Linked DNA regions of Pseudoduganella dura. The protein of the gene in region 1 binds, or shares a complex with, the protein of each later gene. Links are inferred from orthologs where the notes say so. Each region holds a gene or a part of one and is shown in the gene's direction. Other genes may lie near its edges. The genes, in order: GJV26_RS18865 and hfq.

Region 1 (3,390 bases):
ACAAGGTGCACAGCACCGTCGAGAAGCTGGCCGAAAGCGTGCCGGCCGCTACCGACCGCCTGGTGAGCAAGGCCCACGACACGGTGGATAAAGTCACCGATGGCGCCGCCAACCTGTCCGAACGCCTGAACCAGAAGGCCGCCGACCTGAACGTGGCGTACGGCCGCCTGGCCGAAACGGGCCGCAGCTATGTGCGCAACAGCCCGGGCACGTCCGTGCTGGTGGCACTGGCCGCCGGCTACGCCGTCTCGAAGCTGCTGGGTTCGCGCCGCCATTGATTCGCCCTTGCTGGCCCGCCGTTCGCCCCACCCCTTGCGGACGGCCGCGCCCGGCCGTATGTCATTGCGACATGCGGCCGGGCGCTTTTGCGCGTGTCGTGGCCAGCGACATCGTTGATCTCTTTTAGCGTTGTCATCCGTTTTTTGCGTTTCTTTTCGCGTTTTTTTCGCGTTTTTTTCGATCACCCACGAGGACCCATGAGCACCCCAACCAGCAAGCAGTCCTCCGGCGTCGACGGCGCCGGCTCCATTCTCTCCACCGTATCCGGCCCCTCCAACTCGGCACCGCCGCAATCGCTCGGCAACAACAACCCGCAAGGCGATGTGCTGCTCGAGAAGCAGGCCGGCGGCATGGACCTGGCCGCGCAATGCCCCTACAACGCCAACAAGCCGGGCGAGTACGGCGACGCGGCGCGCACGCCGCAGCAGGGCCAGACCGCCACGCCGGCCAGCGACATCGCCACCGCCAGCACAGCCGTCGAGAACATCGCTTCGCCCAAGACGGGCAGCGGCCAGCCGCCGGTCGGCGTGAACAACACCATTGCGCCGCTGGACCGCGTGCGCGCCGATTCGAGCGGGCAGGTGCTGACCACCAACCAGGGCGTGCCGGTGGCGAACAACCAGGATTCGCTGAAGGCGGGGCTGCGCGGCCCCACGCTGATGGAAGACTTCATCCTGCGCGAAAAGATCACGCACTTCGACCATGAGCGCATCCCGGAACGCATCGTGCACGCGCGCGGCTCGGCGGCGCACGGCTACTTCGAGAGCTACAAGGCCCTGACGGACGTCACGCGCGCCGCGCCGTTCGCCGAAGCGGGCAAGAAAACGCCGGTGTTCGTGCGCTTCTCGACCGTGGCCGGCGAACGCGGCTCCACCGATACCGCGCGCGACGTGCGCGGCTTCGCCGTCAAGTTCTACACGGACGAAGGCAACTGGGACCTGGTCGGCAACAACATTCCCGTGTTCTTCATCCAGGATGCGATGAAGTTCCCCGACCTGGTGCATGCGCTGAAGCCGGAGCCGCACAACGCGATGCCGCAGGCCGCCAGCGCGCACGACACGTTCTGGGATTTCGTCTCGCTGATGCCCGAATCGATGCACATGCTGATGTGGGCAATGTCCGACCGCGCGATCCCGCGCAGCTACCGCACCATGCAGGGCTTCGGCGTGCACACCTTCCGCCTGGTGAACGCGGCCGGCGAGTCGGTGTTCGTCAAGTTCCACTGGACGCCGCTGCAGGGCACCCATTCGCTGGTGTGGGACGAGGCGGTGAAGATCAGCGGCGCCGATCCCGACTTCCACCGCCGCGACCTGTGGGAAGCGATCGAGGCCGGCGAATTCCCCGAGTGGGAACTGGGCCTGCAGATCTTCACGGAAGCGCAGGCCGACAGCTTCGAATTCGACGTGCTCGATGCCACCAAGCTGGTGCCGGAAGAACTGGTCCCCGTCACCCCGGTGGGCCGCCTGGTGCTGAACCGCAATCCGGACAACTTCTTTGCCGAAACCGAGCAGGTGGCGTTCTGTACCGCCCACGTGATTCCCGGCATCGACTTCACCAACGATCCGCTGCTGCACGGCCGCATCCACTCGTATGTGGACACGCAGCTGTCGCGCCTGGGCGGGCCGAACTTCCATGAGATCCCGATCAACGCGCCGGTCACGCAGGTGCACAACAACCAGCGCGACGGCATGCACCGGCAAACGGTCAACCGCGGCCGCGTGTCCTACGAGCCGAACTCGCTGGGCGGCGGCTGCCCGTTCCAGGGCGGCCGCATGGGTTTCACCAGCTTCCCCCAGCAGACCTTCGTGGAAGACAAGGTGCGCGGCAAGCCCGAACTGTTCGCCGACCACTATTCGCAGGCCCGCCTGTTCTGGCAGAGCCAGACGCCGGTCGAGCGCGCCCACATCATCGGCGCGTTCCGCTTCGAGCTGACGCGCGTGACGGTGCCGGCGATCCGCCAGCGCACGCTGTCGATGCTGGTCAACGTGGATGCGGAACTGGCCAATGCCGTCGCCTCCGGCCTCGGCATGCCGGTGCCCGACCCGCAGCCGATGGCCACCACGCGGCCGGTTCCCGCCTACCGCAGCTCGCCCGGCCTGTCGCTGCTGTCGCGGCCAGGGCAGGTGGGCATCCACGCGCGCCGGGTGGCGATCCTGGTCGCCGACGGTGTCGATGCCGATGGCGTGCGGGAAATCTACGCTTCGCTGCTGGCCGATGGCGCCGTGCCGCGCGTGGTCGCTTCGCGCCTGGGCCTGATCAACGGTGCCGGCGGTGCCACGCTCGATGCGGAAATCACGCTGGAAGCCGGGCCGTCCGTCATCTATGACGCCGTGGTGATCCCGGCCGGCGCGCAGTCCGCGCTGGCACTGGCGGCCGACGCCAACGCGCTGGAATTCGTGCGCCTGCAATACCGTCACTGCAAGCCGATCCTGGTGGTGGACGATGGCGTGCAACTGCTGGTCAAGGCCGGCATTCCCGCCACGCTGCGCGACGGCTCGGCGGACCCGGGCATCATCGGCACCCAGCCGGTCGATGCGGCGGCCGCGCTGGCCGCGTTCAAGGCGGTGCTGGCCGAGCACCGCGTGTGGGCGCGCGAGACCGATCCGCCTGCGGTCTAAGCAAGACCAGGCAACACCTGCCGCAAAACGGCAGTGACATCCACCATGGCAGGCATCAGCTCTGCCATAAGTGGTGACCGGCCCGGTGCATGCGACATCGTTCGCAGCCGGGCCGTATCATTGTCACCTCGACCTTTCTCACCGTTACCACCGCTATCACCCACAGCATGGACGTCTACGCGCCCCAGACCTGGAAACCCCACGAACGGCCAATGCTGCCGGGGTCGCCGTCGTCGCCGCTGCATTCGCCGCAGCGCCGCCTGGCCTACCTGCTGGTCGGCTTCATCGTGGCGCTCACGGGCGGGCTGGGCAATGCGCTCGTCACCGTCAACCTGGTCTACGCCCAGGGCACCCTGGGCGTGTACCAGGCCGAGATCCAGTGGCTGCCCACGGTGTACGTGATGGCCAATGTATCGATGAACCTGCTGCTGGTGAAATTCCGCCAGCAATTCGGCCTGCGGCTGTTCACCGAGCTGTTCCTCGTGCTGTATGC
Region 2 (3,238 bases), 620 kb from region 1 along the record:
CCTGCGCCGCAGCGGCCGCCCGGTGCTGCTGGTGGTGAACAAGGCCGAAGGCATGAAGTACACCTCGGCCGTATCGGATTTCTACGAGCTGGGCCTGGGCGATCCGTATGCCATCTCCGGCGCCCACGGCGACGGCGTGAACGACCTGGTGCAGGAAACGCTGGACAAGGCGTTCGCCTCGCGCCCGGACGACGCCGATGAGCTGCTGCCGTCCGAACGCGGCATCAAGCTGGCGCTGGTCGGCCGGCCGAACGTGGGCAAGTCCACGCTGATCAACACGCTGCTGGGCGAGGAGCGCGTGATCGCGTTCGACATGCCCGGCACCACCCGCGATTCGATCGAGATCCCGTTCGAACGCGACGGCAAGCACTACACGCTGATCGATACCGCCGGCATCCGCCGCCGCGGCAAGGTGTTCGAGGCGATCGAGAAATTCTCGGTCGTCAAGACGCTGCAGTCGATCTCGGAAGCGAACGTGGTGGTCCTGATGCTCGATGCCCAGCAGGATATCTCCGAGCAGGATGCGCACATCGCCGGGTTCATTCTCGAAAGCGGCCGCGCCCTGGTGCTGGCGGTGAACAAGTGGGACGGCCTGCAGACGCACCAGCGCGACCAGGTCAAGAACGACATGGACCGCAAGCTGGACTTCCTCGGCTTCGCCAAGACCCACTTCATCTCGGCACTGAAGGGCACCGGCATCGGCCCGCTGATGAAATCCGTGGACGCCGCCTACGGAGCCGCCATGGCCGACCTGTCGACGCCGAAGCTTACGCGTGCACTGCTGGAAGCGGTCGAGAAGCAGGAACCGAAGCGCAAGGGCGGCCTGCGGCCGAAGATGCGCTATGCCCACCAGGGCGGCATGAACCCGCCGATCATCGTCATCCACGGCAACTCCCTCGATGCGATCAGCGAGCCGTACAAGCGCTACCTGGAAAAGCATTTCCGGGACACGTTCCAGCTCGTGGGGACGCCGCTGCGCATCGAATTGCGCACCGGTAAAAACCCGTTCGACAAGCGCGACAAGGGCTGACCTGCCGTCGGCAGCCTGCCGCGATCGGGTCGCCGGCAATCGAAAGCCGGTGCCAGACAATTTTTCCGGTCGAATCATCCGGAAAACGTGCCTGGCACCAGTGGGCGCATGCCACGCGAGATCTGCCGAAACACCGGTCCGCACGCGGACCGGCTTCACATTTTCACGTTATCTTTTTTCCTCGTTTTCATTTGCACACCCCTGCATAATTCACAAAAACAGGTTACAGTAGCTGAGAAGCATTTCCGTTTGGCAGAGGGCGTCTTTACCTCTGCAATAAGGAGCAGCCGGCACTTGAAATCAAGCGTTTCGCCTCCAATTCCAACACAACAACATAAACTGGAGTAGTTATGAGCAATAAAGGGCAATTGTTACAAGACCCATTCCTGAACGCGCTGCGCAAGGAGCACGTTCCCGTCTCGATCTACCTCGTCAACGGTATCAAGTTGCAAGGTCACATCGAGTCGTTCGACCAGTACGTCGTCCTGCTGCGCAATACCGTTACGCAGATGGTGTACAAGCATGCCATTTCGACTGTGGTACCGGCCCGCGCCGTCAACCTCAACATCGATTCCGAGGCGGAGTAACGCGTTGATCCTAGCGACAACGCCACAGCTTCGTCTTCCGCTTCAACGTTTCCTGGCCATCCCATGCGCGCAGCTTTAGTCGGGGTGGATTTCGGCCAGGGCGACTTCGCCGCCAGTGTCGATGAATTGATGCTGCTCGCGCGTTCCGCAGGAGCGGAGCCCATCACGACCATCACCGGCAAGCGTTCCAGCCCCGATGCTGCCTACTTCGTCGGCAGCGGCAAGGCCGATGAAATCGGCCATGCCGTGCAGGATCACCAGCTGGAGATCGTCATCTTCAATCACGCGCTGTCGCCTGCCCAGCAGCGCAACCTGGAAAAGCGCCTGAACGTGCGGGTGCTCGACCGTACCAGCCTGATCCTCGACATCTTCGCCCAGCGTGCCCAGAGCCACGAGGGCAAGCTGCAGGTCGAGCTGGCCCAGTTGCAGCATCTTTCCACGCGGCTGATCCGCGGCTGGACTCACCTCGAACGCCAGAAGGGCGGTATCGGCCTGCGCGGTCCTGGTGAAACCCAGCTGGAAACCGACCGCCGGCTGATCGGCGAGCGGGTGCGCATGCTCCGTGCGCGGCTGGCCAAGCTGCGCAAGCAGCACGAGACGCAGCGTCGTTCGCGCGGCCGCAACAACGCTTTCTCCATATCGCTCGTCGGTTACACCAATGCCGGCAAGTCCACGCTGTTCAACGCGCTGACCAAGGCCGGCGTCTACGTGGCCGACCAGCTGTTCGCCACGCTCGACACCACGTCGCGCCGCGTGTTCATGGGTGAGGAGGCCGGCAATGTCGTGATTTCCGACACGGTCGGCTTCGTGCGCGAGCTGCCCCACCAGCTGGTGGCGGCATTCCGCGCCACGCTGGAGGAAACCATCCATGCCGACCTGCTGCTGCATGTCGTCGATGGAGCGAGCCCTGTGCGCATGGAGCAGATCGAAGAAGTCAATGCCGTGCTGCGCGAGATCGGCGCCGACCATATTCCGCAGATCCTCGTGTGGAACAAGATCGACGCGGCCGGCCTGGAGCCGGCGGTGGAACGTGATGAACATGATAAGATTTCACGCGTGTTCATCAGCGCCCGGACGGGTGACGGCCTCGATCTGCTGCGTGCGTCGCTCACCGAGGCAGCCCAGCAGCACCGCGAGGCAAGTGCGCGTCCGAAGGACGACACGCCGGCCGATGCCATTTCCACATTCACCGACGTTTAAAACATGCCTCTTTCCTCACTAGCGAAAAGATTAGGCCTGAAGTTGTCCCTGAACGACCCCCGCTGGGGGCAGGACAAGGACAACAACAGGCAGGCCCAGGAAGGCAAGAAGCCCGGCGACGGTCCTCCTGACCTCGATCAGCTGTGGCGCGACTTCAACCAGCGCCTGAACGGCCTGTTCGGCAACAAGAACCGCAACAACAACAGCGGTGGCGGCGGCACCGGCGGCGGCGGCAGCGAATTGCGCGGCGCCGGCGTGACCGTCGGCGCGGTCGCGGCCATTGCCGTGCTGGTCTGGCTGGCCAGTGGCGCATTCATCGTGCAGGAAGGCCAGAAGGGCATCGTCACGACCTTCGGCCGCTACAGCCACGATACCCCGGCCGGCTTCAACTGGCGCTGGCCGTATCCGTTCCAGTCAAACG

What was found.
Region 2: the proteins of GJV26_RS18865 (region 1) and hfq are in contact, whole or in part, in a crystal structure (PDB 3VU3), measured with the Escherichia coli proteins. The link is inferred for Pseudoduganella dura from one-to-one orthologs.

What each region holds. Positions count from the first base shown.
Region 1 is NZ_WNWM01000002.1:4,301,754-4,305,143, forward strand. What follows is about bases 116-3,186. They hold GJV26_RS18865 (catalase), read left to right. Parts: upstream 116-476; coding sequence 477-2,897; downstream 2,898-3,186. Other genes in these bases: GJV26_RS18860 (hypothetical protein), read left to right, coding at 116-278; GJV26_RS18870 (MFS transporter), read left to right, coding at 2,987-3,186. Outside these bases: more of GJV26_RS18860, read left to right, coding at 1-115; more of GJV26_RS18870, read left to right, coding at 3,187-3,390.
Region 2 is NZ_WNWM01000002.1:4,920,291-4,923,528, forward strand. The notes cover bases 80-2,998. They hold hfq (RNA chaperone Hfq), read left to right. Parts: upstream 80-1,380; coding sequence 1,381-1,617; downstream 1,618-2,998. Other genes in these bases: der (ribosome biogenesis GTPase Der), read left to right, coding at 80-1,030; hflX (GTPase HflX), read left to right, coding at 1,681-2,817; hflK (FtsH protease activity modulator HflK), read left to right, coding at 2,821-2,998. Also shown: more of der, read left to right, coding at 1-79; more of hflK, read left to right, coding at 2,999-3,238. UniProt on the Escherichia coli protein: RNA chaperone that binds small regulatory RNA (sRNAs) and mRNAs to facilitate mRNA translational regulation in response to envelope stress, environmental stress and changes in metabolite concentrations.